Regions from separate parts of the Pseudomonas khavaziana genome, predicted to be linked through region 4. Evidence: predicted binding sites of a transcription regulator. Region 4 holds the regulator's gene; each other region holds the start of a gene.

Region 1 (3,208 bases), 3.1 Mb from region 4:
CGTTGGCGATCTCGATCAGACGCTTGGCGATCAGCGGACGTGCGATGGAGGTACCCAGCAGGTACTCGCCTTCATAGACAGTGTTGGCGCGAAACATCGGGAAGACGAAATCGCGGACGAACTCTTCGCGCAGGTCGTCAATGTAGATCTCTTTCACGCCCATGGCTTGCGCCTTGGCACGTGCAGGTTCGACCTCTTCGCCCTGACCCAGGTCAGCGGTGAAGGTCACCACTTCACAGTTATAAGTATCCTGCAGCCACTTGAGGATCACCGAAGTGTCCAGGCCGCCGGAATACGCGAGAACGACCTTGTTTACGTCGGCCATGCCATCACTCCACGGGGTTGTACGGAAAGGCGACGATTCTACCGATCAAAACCGTGAAATTACAGGGGCGCGACAGCAAATGAAGATAAAGCGACAGATTATGTTGAGTAGGCGACCGATAGTCGCACCTTATGATGTGGCTGCAGGATTGCTCGGCGCAGTGGCCTGGGATGCCGGTTTCTCGGGGGCCGCTACCCGCTCGAGCTGGATATTCACACGACGGTTGCGGGCGCGGTTGGCCGCATTGGTGTTGGGCGCCAAAGGATAGCTTTCGCCATGGAACCGCAGGGTTATCTGCGATTCTGCGATGCCGTTGGCCTTGAAATAGTCCATCACCGCCAAGGCGCGCCGGCGCGAGACATCGCGATTGGTCAGTCGGTTGCCACTGTTATCCGAATGGCCGTTCAACTCGACGTGATTGACCGTAGGGTCGGCTTTCATGAATGCAAGAATCACCGACAGCTTCTTCTTGGCAGCCGCGTCCAGTTCGATGCCGCCACCAGGAAAGCCGATTTCAGTCTGTTTGACCTGGTCATAATTCATTGGCAGCAGCTTGGTGGTGCACAACTGATAGTCGTTGTAGGCCTTGTTGAACTTCACCGGCAGCAGGCGAATTTCCGAATAACCGTCCTCACGCCCGTAATGCCGTACGGTCGGGCTACGCCCTTCGAGCAGCCCGGTGAACAGACGCCCGGCCTGGGCCTGGGAGCTGTTGAACAATACGTCACCACTGCCGACACGTACGGCGCCGAGATTGATATCCCCTCGACCCGGCTGCCAGGGCGCAGCAGCAGCCAACAAAGTCGCCGAGCCTGCGCCGAACGAACCGTTATAGGCCTTCAAGCGAAACGTCGCCTGTTCACCGGCGCGGCGCACGAATTCGCCGGAGCCGAAATCAGTGATCGGCTGGGTCAGGCGGCACTCGAACTGGTCACCCTCTACCTTCCACTCAATATTCTCCAGGCGGGTCTGGAACGTGAGGGCCATTGCAGGCAGGCTGGCGAACACACTGAGCAGGGCTAGGTAATGCTGGCGCACGGGAGGCTCCACTGGTTTCTACAACACTTCAAAGCGTCATACATCGTTAAGGCATACCCGGGGATATCGGTCGCATCCGGCAAAACTTGATAGCGAGTGCCTGCAAGAGTCTTTTCCGGTAGCATTCCCACCAGATTGACCCGCCTGGAATCCCCAATGTCCGACCGCCTGACCCTGCTGCGTCCCGACGACTGGCATATTCATCTTCGCGATGGTGCTGCGTTACCCCAAACCGTGGCCGATGTGGCGCGCACGTTTGGCCGTGCCATCATCATGCCTAACTTGGTACCTCCGGTCCGCAATGCCGCAGAAGCCGACGCCTATCGCCAGCGCATCCTCGCTGCACGACCGGCCGGCAGCCGCTTTGAACCGTTGATGGTGCTCTACCTGACCGACCGCACCCAGCCTGACGAAATTCGTCAGGCCAAGGCCAGCGGCTTCGTACACGCCGCCAAGCTGTACCCGGCCGGCGCGACTACCAACTCCGATTCCGGCGTGACCAGCATCGACAAGATCATGCCAGCCATTGAAGCCATGGCCGACGTCGGCATGCCATTGTTGATCCACGGGGAAGTCACCCGTGGCGATGTGGATGTGTTCGATCGCGAGAAAATCTTCATCGACGAGCATATGCGTCGTCTGGTCGAGCTTTTCCCGACGCTCAAGGTAGTGTTCGAACACATCACCACCGCCGACGCCGTGCAGTTCGTCACCGAGGCCTCGGCCAACGTTGGCGCGACCATCACTGCCCATCACCTGCTCTACAACCGCAACCACATGCTGGTGGGCGGGATCCGGCCGCATTTCTATTGCCTGCCGATTCTCAAGCGCAATACCCACCAAGTGGCTTTGCTGGATGCCGCCACCAGCGGCAGCCCCAAGTTCTTCCTCGGCACCGACTCCGCTCCCCACGCACAGCACGCCAAGGAAGCCGCGTGCGGGTGCGCCGGTTGCTACACCGCGTTTGCCGCCATCGAGTTGTATGCCGAGGCGTTCGAACAACGTAATGCCTTGGATAAGCTCGAAGGTTTCGCCAGCCTCAATGGCCCGCGTTTCTACGGCCTGCCGGCAAATACCGACCGCATCACCCTGGTTCGTGAAGACTGGACCGCCCCTGCCAGCCTGCCATTCGGCGAGCTGACCGTTATCCCGCTGCGCGCCGGTGAAACACTGCGCTGGCGCCTGCTGGAGGAAAGCAAGTGAGTGAAGACCATTACGACGACGAACAAGAGCACAGTGGCGGGGGTTCCCGTCACCCGATGGCCGAGCGGTTTCGCGGCTATCTGCCAGTTGTCATCGACGTAGAAACCGGTGGTTTCAATTGCGCGACCGACGCCTTGTTGGAAATCGCCGCTACCACTATCGGCATGGATGAACACGGTTTTGTGTTCCCGGAACATACCCACTTCTTCCGCGTCGAGCCATTCGAAGGCGCCAATATCGAAGCGGCAGCCCTGGAGTTTACCGGCATCAAGCTCGACCACCCGCTGCGCATGGCGGTGAGCGAAGAAGCGGCGTTGACTGATATCTTCCGTGGTGTGCGCAAAGCGTTGAAGGCCAATGGCTGCAAACGCGCGATCCTGGTGGGCCACAACAGCAGCTTCGACCTGGGCTTTCTGAATGCTGCCGTGGCGCGACTGGACATGAAGCGCAATCCTTTTCACCCGTTCTCCAGCTTCGACACCGCCACCCTTGCCGGTCTGGCGTATGGCCAGACCGTGTTGGCCAAAGCCTGTCAGGCCGCCGGTATCGACTTCGACGGCCGTGAGGCTCACTCGGCCCGCTACGATACCGAGAAGACTGCCGAGCTGTTCTGCGGCATCGTCAATCGCTGGAAGCAGATGG
Region 2 (3,208 bases), 2.1 Mb from region 4:
TTGAGGTTCTAACTCAGGTCCGTTATCCGGATCGAGGACAGTGTATGGTGGGTAGTTTGACTGGGGCGGTCTCCTCCTAAAGAGTAACGGAGGAGTACGAAGGTGCGCTCAGACCGGTCGGAAATCGGTCGTAGAGTATAAAGGCAAAAGCGCGCTTGACTGCGAGACAGACACGTCGAGCAGGTACGAAAGTAGGTCTTAGTGATCCGGTGGTTCTGTATGGAAGGGCCATCGCTCAACGGATAAAAGGTACTCCGGGGATAACAGGCTGATACCGCCCAAGAGTTCATATCGACGGCGGTGTTTGGCACCTCGATGTCGGCTCATCACATCCTGGGGCTGAAGCCGGTCCCAAGGGTATGGCTGTTCGCCATTTAAAGTGGTACGCGAGCTGGGTTTAGAACGTCGTGAGACAGTTCGGTCCCTATCTGCCGTGGACGTTTGAGATTTGAGAGGGGCTGCTCCTAGTACGAGAGGACCGGAGTGGACGAACCTCTGGTGTTCCGGTTGTCACGCCAGTGGCATTGCCGGGTAGCTATGTTCGGAATAGATAACCGCTGAAAGCATCTAAGCGGGAAACTAGCCTCAAGATGAGATCTCACTGGGACCTTGAGTCCCCTGAAGGGCCGTCGAAGACTACGACGTTGATAGGTTGGGTGTGTAAGCGCTGTGAGGCGTTGAGCTAACCAATACTAATTGCCCGTGAGGCTTGACCATATAACACCCAAGCAATTTGACTACTCTAACGAGCATCAGATTGCGGTGTGTGAAGACGCAATGAACCGAAAGTTCGATGCTCACAAAACACCGACAGCTGTCACATACCCAATTTGCTGAAGCGAGGCCAACTGGTCACGACTCAGTACCCGAATTTCTTGACGACCATAGAGCATTGGAACCACCTGATCCCATCCCGAACTCAGTAGTGAAACGATGCATCGCCGATGGTAGTGTGGGGTTTCCCCATGTGAGAGTAGGTCATCGTCAAGATTAAATTCCAGAACCCCTGTTTGCTAACGCAGACAGGGGTTTTGTTTATATAGAAACTCATGAATTTCACCGGCACGTTGCTAACGCAATGACCTGGTACACAGAATTTCTTGACGACCATAGAGCATTGGAACCACCTGATCCCATCCCGAACTCAGCAGTGAAACGATGCATCGCCGATGGTAGTGTGGGGTTTCCCCATGTGAGAGTAGGTCATCGTCAAGATTGAATTCCGAAGCCCCTGTCTGCTAACGCAGACAGGGGTTTTGTCGTTTAGGGCGACCCAAAACAAACAATTCCTCTAACCAGCCGTCTGTCGGTTTCCTACGCTAAAAGAAGATGCTTCTCACAAATTCCTAAGATTTGTCGAAGGTTGGCCGAAACCCTGACGAGCCATGCGTGCACCGAAATAGAGCGACCGTAGAGCCCGCCTATCCCGTTACATGGAATGTTCCACTCGGCACGCTCACCCCCTTTGGCAAAAGAAGTCGATGAAATGAATCTCAAGTTCAGTCATAAAATTCTGTTGGCCGCGTCAGGCGTCGTGGTTTTAGCCTTCGCGTTATTCACGCTGTACAACGACTACCTGCAACGCAACACGATCAAGCAAAACCTGGCCTCGTCCATTCAACAATCCGGCGAACTCACTGCCAGCAGTGTGCAGAACTGGCTCAGTGGTCGCATCCTGGTCCTCGAGAACCTGGCGCAGAACGTAGCTCATCAGGGCAATGCTGCCGACCTTCCCGGGCTGGTCGATCAGCCAGCGCTCACCTCCAACTTCCAGTTCACCTACGTGGGTCAGACCAACGGCGTGTTCACTCAGCGTCCTGATGCGAAGATGCCTGACGACTACGACCCTCGTCAGCGCCCTTGGTACAAGCAAGCAGTAGTAGCGGACAAAACCATGCTTACTCCGCCTTATATGGCGGCTGTGGGCGGCCAGATCGTGACAATTGCCATGCCTGTGAAGAAGAACGGCGAATTGTTGGGTGTTGTCGGTGGCGACCTGAGTCTGCAAACCCTGGTGAAGATCATCAATTCAGTAGACTTCGGCGGCATCGGCCATGCATTCCTGGTCAGCGGTGATGGTCAAGTCATCGTCAGCCCTGACCAGGACCAGGTGATGAAAAACCTCAAGGACATCTACTCTGGCAACAACGTACGCATCGAAAAGGTTAACCAGGACGTCGTCCTCAATCACCAGGACCGCATTCTGTCGTTCACGCCTATCAGCGGTTTGCCTGGCGCCGACTGGTACATCGGCCTGTCGATTGATAAAGAAAAAGCCTATGCCCCTTTGGGTAAATTCCGTACTTCAGCGTTGATTGCGATGTTGATCGCTGTCGTGGCCATTGCTGTGCTCCTGAGCTTGCTCATTCAAGTATTGCTACGTCCTTTGACTACCATGGGCGTTGCCATGAAGGACATTGCCCAAGGCGAAGGTGATTTGACCCGCCGCCTCGACGTGACCAGCAAAGACGAATTCGGGGAAGTCGGTAGTGCGTTCAACCAGTTCGTAGAGCGGATCCACGCCTCGATTTCCGAGGTGTCTTCGGCAACTCGGCAGGTGCACGATCTATCCCAGCGTGTAATGGCATCGTCCAATGCCTCGATCATCGGGTCCGACGAACAGAGTGCGCGCACCAACAGCGTCGCAGCTGCGATCAACGAACTGGGCGCCGCTACCCAAGAAATCGCGCGCAACGCCGCAGATGCTTCGCAGCATGCCAGCGGTGCCAGCGAGCAAGCTGACGATGGGCGTAAGGTGGTTGAGCAAACCATCCAGGCGATGTCGGAGCTGTCACAGAAGATCAGCCTGTCCTGCACTCAGATCGAGACCTTGAATGCCAGTACCGACAACATCGGTCATATTCTTGATGTGATCAAAGGCATCTCCCAGCAAACCAACTTGCTTGCCCTTAACGCGGCGATCGAAGCTGCCCGTGCCGGTGAAGCCGGACGTGGATTTGCGGTGGTGGCTGATGAAGTGCGTAACCTGGCGCATCGTACCCAAGAGTCGGCAGAAGAGATCCACAAGATGATCACTTCCCTGCAAGTGGGGTCCCGAGAAGCAGTGACCACCATGAATGCCAGTCAGGTCTCCAGCGAAGAAAGCGTTGAAGTGGCCAACCAGGCGGGTGAGCGCCTGGTCAGCGTGACGCAGCGCATCGTTGAAATCGATGGCATGAACCAGTCGGTTGCGGCAGCAACCGAAGAA
Region 3 (3,208 bases), 330 kb from region 4:
TGTTCGAAATCCAAATTACCCGTAGACAATGGTACCGCCTCTTAAATCGTGTGACCGCCAGGGGAGAATCCCTTAGCTGTGATCTGCTGCCTTGATCCGGTCGACTACCCGGGATGCGAGGTCATCAGGACGGAATTTGGCCAGGAAGTCATCAGCACCGACCTTCTTGACCATTGCCTGATTGAATACCCCCGACAACGAAGTATGCAGGATGATATGCAGTTTTTGCATGCGTGGATCGTTGCGTATCTCGGCTGTAAGGGTGTAGCCGTCCATTTCCGGCATCTCGATGTCGGAAATCATCATCAAGAATTCTTCCTCTGGCTTCTTGCCTTCGTCCACCAGCTTGCGCAGGTAGTCCAGGGCCTGGCGACCATCATTGAGCGCTACTACGTCCACACCGACGGTTTGCAGGCAACGCGTAACCTGCTTGCGCGCCACCGAAGAATCGTCCACGGTCAGCACACGCAGAGACACGGCCTTATGCGCGGTCTCGGCATCCACCACACCGACCGAGATGGCTTCCGAGGTCGGCGCCACTTCGGCGAGAATTTTCTCCACGTCGATGATTTCCACCAACTGGTTATCGACCCGCGTCACCGCCGTCAGGTAGTGATCGCGTCCGGTGCCCTTGGGCGGCGGATGAATCTCTTCCCAGTTCATATTGACGATACGTTCCACCGAGCGCACCAGGAAACCCTGGGTCTTGGTGTTGTACTCGGTAATGATCACGAATGGGCTCTGGCGGTCTTGCAAACCCGAGGACCCCGTGGCCAATGCCAGGTCGAGAATCGGAATAGTCGCGCCACGGATGTTGGCCACGCCACACACGACCGGATTGGACTTGGGCATGATCGTCAACTTGGGGCATTGCAGCACTTCACGCACTTTGAATACGTTGATGCCATACAACTGCTTGCCGTCCAGGCGGAAAAGCAACAACTCCAGGCGATTCTGCCCTACCAGCTGTGTGCGCTGGTTTACTGAATCCATTACACCTGCCATGCCCAGACTCCCAAAACTAGGGGTACGAAGCGTACCCAACACTAAACGGCACGAGCTTTGCTATTTATTGATCATGGATATCAAAACGACAGTTTCCCGACGCTTCGGTCACCAACGCTATCGCAGATTACTCTGCGCCACGATGGCGTTGCTTGCCTTGGGACTCAATGCTACGACCCGTGCCGACAACGTTACCCTGCCTGATGTACTTATCGGCGTCACCCAAGGGTTTCTTGAGTTCACTGTAGAAGATTATCTGGCAACCACACAGACGCCGGGACGTTATGAAATCCAGGTCAATCAGTTGGACCCGCGTTTGCGCATGCCCATGTGCGACAGGGAATTGACAGCGACCCTGGAAAGTCCCGCCCAACCCATTGGCCGAGTCACGGTGAAAGTACGCTGTGAAGGTGCCTCGCCCTGGACGGTGTTCGTGCCTGCTCAAGTCAAGCTGTTCCGTGAGGTGGTTGTCGTTGCGCGACCTTTGAAACGCACCGGTATTATCAGCTTCGAGGATGTGGCCTTGCGTGAGCGAGACATCAGCCAGATTAATCAGGGTTACCTGACCTCACTGGACCAGGCTATCGGGCAAAGACTTACCCGACCAGTGGTTACAGACCAAGTCATCACCCTGGTTCATCTGGAACAGGCCGAGGTGATCCGTAAGGGTGACCAAGTGGTCATTTCCGCCAGCAGCGGCGGGTTGAACGTCAGGATGCCAGGTGAAGCGTTGTCCAACGGCGGCATGAGCGAACAGATCCGCGTCAAGAATCTCAACTCCAATCGCGTGATCAAGGCGCGGGTCACGGCACCCGGCCAGGTCGAAGTGGCTTTATAGATCACTGGAATCACACGCCAGCTTTTCCTACACTGTGTGTTGGATGTCGACCTGTACAGGTTTATTGTCAATCCGAGCCTAAAGTTTATCCGGGTATGGCCGAAAACATGGCAAGCGTCCAAATACCCAGAGGTTTTTTCAACATGGTCATTGATTTCAGTCGTTTGAATAACGCCCCGGCTTTGCCAGGCAATACGCGTACCGGCGGTGCCAAGGACAGCGTAGAAGCCAAGTCCCAGCCCCTGCCTGCCAAGGCAGAACAGGCCAGCGTCAGCCAGAGTGGGGAATCGGTACACCTGAGCAATGAGGCTCAACAGTTGCAGAAGGTCACTGACTCGCTGCGCGACCAGCCGGTTGTCAATAAAGCCCGCGTGGCCGAGTTGAAACAGGCCATCGCAGATGGCAGCTATAAAGTCGACAGCAACCGTGTAGCCAGCAAGCTGCTCAACTTCGAAGCCGAGCGCTAGGCAAAGGCCTGCGCAGGGCTTTTGGACGCTTAAAACCCAAGGCCAGCCATGCACCACGACGAACATTTGCTTCAACTGATCATTGATGATCTGGCGCCGACGCAGCAATTGCTCGAGCTGCTCAAAGAAGAGTCCCTGGCCTTGTACGGCCGGGATATGCCCTTGCTGGAAGAAATCCTGGCGCGCAAACAATCGCTGATTGTGTTGCTCGAACAGCACGGCAAGAAGCGCAGCGAGATTCTGATCAGCCTGGGTCTGCCGGCCGATCACGATGGCCTCGCGCAACTGGCCAGTCATTCTTCGGTCGGCGACCAGTTGCTGTCACAGAGCAAAGAACTCAACCAATTGCTCGCCCAGTGCCAGGAAGCCAACCAGCTCAACGGCCAGTCGATCCAGCTTCAGCAAGCCACGACCGCCAATCAGTTACGCATACTCCACGGCGGCGAACCTCCGGCCCTGTACAACGCCCAAGGCTCCACCTCACGCCTGGTCAAGCCTAGCACCCGCAGCCAAGCCTGACGCCGGTTTACAGCGCGGCCTATCCAAGGTGCGCTACATACTGGCAAAATGCCTGTTCTTGCGTGTAGTCGTATTTTGCCTGGAGATGGAAGAATCGTGTTCAACGCCCTTAATGCGGAAGATGCCCCGCAGCCCCCGAAGGTCCTTACCACGCCTCTGGAAATCGCCAGCACTTTGCGGATGCTCCAAGACAGCCATGATCCTTTGATCATCACCTTCCACGAGCGCAGCCAACGCTTCCAAAGCTACCTGGTGGACGTTTCCCGAGACAGCAAGACGCTGGTACTGGATGAAATGATTCCCCGTGACGGTGAACGCTACCTGGAGAATGGCGAACCCTTTCGTATCGAAGGTTTTCACGATGGCGTACGGGTTGCGT
Region 4 (3,208 bases):
TTTCTTCATCGGCGCCGAAGCTCATGGGTGTGCTCCTTAGAAGCCTAAACTGGATAACAGGTCATCTACGTCATCCTGACCTGACATAACGTCTTCACGTTTATCGGCATGAATCTGCGGACCTTCACCCTTGGCGAGATGTTTTTGTGGATCTTTTTCCGAGAGGATCGCTTCACGGTCATGCTCGATGCCGGCAAAACGGTCGACTTGGCCGGCCATCAGCACCAATTTGAGCAAGTTGCTTTCCACTTCGGTGACCAACTGGGTCACGCGCTTGATCACCTGGCCGGTGAGGTCCTGGTAATCCTGGGCGAGCAGGATGTCGTTGAGGTTGCTGGCCACCGTGCGGTTTTCCTGCTCGCTGCGCGACAGGAAACCTTCGACCCGACGGGCCAATTCCCGAAACTCTTCAGCCCCCACTTCACGACGCATGAAGCGGCCCCAGTCAACGCTCAAGGCCTGGGCTTCGCTGGCCATGCCATTGACCAACGGCGTGGCGTTTTCCACCAGGTCCATGGTGCGGTTGGCCGCCGCCTCGGTCAGCCTGACCACATAGGACAGGCGTTCGGTGGCGTCGGTGATTTGCGAAATCTCTTCGGCCTGGGGCATGCGCGGGTCAATCTGGAAATTGACGATCGCACTGTGCAGCTCGCGTGTGAGCTTGCCCACTTCCTGATACAGGCCGCGATCACGGGTCTGGTTAAGCTCATGGATCAACTGCACCGCATCGGCGAACTGGCCTTTTTCCAGGCTGTCGACCAAGCGGTGAGCATGTTTTTTCAGGGTCGACTCGAAGTCGGCCTGCGATGATTCGTTATGCTCCATAGCTCCCCCGTGGCAGCATCAATGACCGATGCGTTCGAAGATTTTTTCAATCTTCTCTTTCAAAGCCAGTGCAGTGAATGGCTTGACCACGTAACCGTTGACCCCGGCTTGGGCGGCTTCGATGATCTGTTCACGCTTGGCTTCAGCGGTCACCATCAACACAGGCAGGCTGCGCAGTTTTTCATCGGCACGTACATGGCGCAGCAGATCGATACCGGTCATGCCCGGCATGTTCCAGTCGGTTACCAGAAAATCGATGCTGCCGCTGTTGAGGATCGGAATCGCCGTGATGCCGTCATCCGCCTCGACCGTGTTGGTGAACCCAAGGTCACGCAACAGGTTTTTTATGATCCGCCGCATCGTTGAGAAGTCATCAACGATGAGGATTTTCATGTTCTTGTCCAATTCGACCTCCAAGCAGTCTTAAACGCGCCCAGCACCTGGACGCGCCATTTCAATCAACAGGCGTTACACAAAAAGGACTGCCGGGGGCACCACGGGCCAAACCCGCGAAGGCCTATCACCTTCGCGGTATCGCGTTGCAGTGTCCCCACACTGCCTGTCAGCGCGCGCGCCACTCTCCCAACCGCCCCCGCAAGCGGGCCGCGCACTGGCTGTGCAACTGGCTGACACGCGACTCACTGACCCCCAGGACCTCACCGATTTCCTTGAGGTTCAGCTCTTCGTCGTAGTACAGCGCCAGCACCAGCCGCTCACGTTCCGGCAAGTTGGCAATCGCATCGGCCAGCGCGCCCTGGAAACGTTCGTCTTCCAGGTCGCGCGAAGGCTCCATGTGCGTACTCGCGCCGTCCTCGTGCAGCCCTTCGTGTTCGCCGTCCTGCAAGAGGTCGTCGAAACTGAACAGGCGGCTGCCCAAGGTATCGTTCAAAATCCCGTAATAATCGTCGAGACTCAATTGGAGTTCGGCCGCAACCTCATGATCTTTAGCGTCACGACCGGTTTTTGCTTCAATTGCACGAATTGCATCACTGACCATGCGCGTATTGCGGTGTACCGAACGCGGCGCCCAATCCCCTTTACGCACTTCATCGAGCATCGCGCCACGGATGCGGATGCCCGCATACGTCTCGAAACTCGCACCCTTGCTCGCGTCGTATTTGGTCGACACTTCGAGCAGGCCGATCATGCCGGCCTGGATCAGGTCCTCGACCTGCACACTGGCCGGCAGGCGCGCCAACAAGTGATAGGCAATGCGCTTGACCAGGGGCGCGTAACGCTCGATCAGTTCGCCCTGGCTGTCACGTGCCGACTTTTTGTAAAGGTTGTAGCCGCTGGATGTCATAGCACCGGTCCTGCGCTCGTCTGATGCACCAAACGCTCGACGAAAAATTCCAGATGCCCCCGGGGGTTGGCGGGCAATGGCCAGGTATCGACCTTCTGGGCAATGGCCTTGAACGCCAGTGCGCACTTGGAACGAGGGAACGCTTCGTAGACCGCACGCTGCTTTTGCACGGCCTTGCGCACACACTCGTCATAGGGAACTGCGCCGACGTATTGTAAAGCCACATCGAGGAAGCGGTCCGTGACCTTGGTCAACTTGGCGAACAGGTTGCGCCCTTCCTGCGGGCTTTGGGCCATGTTGGCCAGCACGCGGAAGCGGTTCATGCCGTAGTCACGATTAAGCAGTTTGATCAACGCGTAGGCGTCGGTGATCGAAGTGGGTTCGTCGCACACCACCAGCAGCACTTCTTGCGCGGCGCGCACAAAACTGACCACCGACTCGCCGATCCCGGCGGCAGTGTCGATCACCAGCACGTCGAGGTTGTCGCCGATATCGCTGAAGGCCTGGATCAGCCCGGCATGCTGCGCGGGGCTCAGGTGCACCATGCTCTGGGTGCCCGAGGCCGCCGGCACGATGCGGATGCCACCGGGGCCCTGGAGCAGCACATCGCGCAGCTCACAGCGGCCCTCGATCACATCGGCAAGGGTGTGTTTGGGTGTCAGCCCCAGCAGAACGTCCACGTTCGCCAAGCCCAGGTCAGCATCCAGCAGCATGACGCGACGGCCAAGCTCTGCCAGGGCCAGGGACAAATTCACTGACACGTTAGTTTTGCCGACGCCACCTTTGCCGCCGGTCACCGCGATCACCTGTACGGGATGCATGCTGCCCATTTTATTTCTTTACCTTGTCTTGCTTAGACGCAGGCTACATGGCTTGGCCGCGTGAATCGCTTGCAGACCATCGATGTAGGTACATTTCACGGTGTTCATCCTGCCTTAACCGACCCGTTTAGCCGGGTGGTGGTAAAGGTCGGCGAACATATCGGCCATCGCTTCCTCGCTAGGCTCTTCTTGCATTTGCACACTTACGGCACGGCTGACCAACTGATGACGGCGCGGCAGATGCAGATCATCCGGGATC

The links. The regulator FliA, encoded in region 4, starts transcription of late flagellar genes. The targets are predictions, from matches to a motif close to CTAAAGTTTNNNNNNNNNNNGCCGNTAA.
Region 1: the regulator FliA is predicted to act here: its motif matches at 1,427-1,454, upstream of QYQ93_RS06700 (flagellar protein MotY).
Region 2: the regulator FliA is predicted to act here: its motif matches at 1,347-1,374, upstream of QYQ93_RS01555 (methyl-accepting chemotaxis protein).
Region 3: the regulator FliA is predicted to act here: its motif matches at 1,922-1,949, upstream of flgM (flagellar biosynthesis anti-sigma factor FlgM).

The regions. Positions count from the first base shown of each region.
Region 1 is NZ_CP129946.1:1,548,543-1,551,750, reverse strand. Features, by position in the region: gene QYQ93_RS06705 (argininosuccinate synthase) at 1-325, opposite strand, end outside; gene QYQ93_RS06700 (flagellar protein MotY) at 455-1,363, opposite strand; gene pyrC (dihydroorotase) at 1,520-2,566, shown strand; gene rnt (ribonuclease T) at 2,563-3,208, shown strand, end outside.
Region 2 is NZ_CP129946.1:341,191-344,398, forward strand. Features, by position in the region: rRNA gene QYQ93_RS01540 (23S ribosomal RNA) at 1-717, shown strand, start outside; rRNA gene rrf (5S ribosomal RNA) at 875-990, shown strand; rRNA gene rrf (5S ribosomal RNA) at 1,100-1,215, shown strand; gene QYQ93_RS01555 (methyl-accepting chemotaxis protein) at 1,487-3,208, shown strand, end outside.
Region 3 is NZ_CP129946.1:4,961,300-4,964,507, forward strand. Features, by position in the region: gene cheR (protein-glutamate O-methyltransferase CheR) at 1-29, opposite strand, end outside; gene QYQ93_RS22115 (chemotaxis protein CheV) at 73-1,005, opposite strand; gene flgA (flagellar basal body P-ring formation chaperone FlgA) at 1,079-1,843, shown strand; gene flgM (flagellar biosynthesis anti-sigma factor FlgM) at 1,987-2,310, shown strand; gene QYQ93_RS22130 (flagella synthesis protein FlgN) at 2,359-2,829, shown strand; gene QYQ93_RS22135 (flagellar brake protein) at 2,926-3,208, shown strand, end outside.
Region 4 is NZ_CP129946.1:4,628,649-4,631,856, forward strand. Features, by position in the region: gene QYQ93_RS20505 (chemotaxis protein CheA) at 1-25, opposite strand, end outside; gene QYQ93_RS20510 (protein phosphatase CheZ) at 37-825, opposite strand; gene QYQ93_RS20515 (chemotaxis response regulator CheY) at 844-1,218, opposite strand; gene fliA (RNA polymerase sigma factor FliA) at 1,388-2,128, opposite strand; gene fleN (flagellar synthesis regulator FleN) at 2,125-2,958, opposite strand; gene flhF (flagellar biosynthesis protein FlhF) at 3,064-3,208, opposite strand, start outside.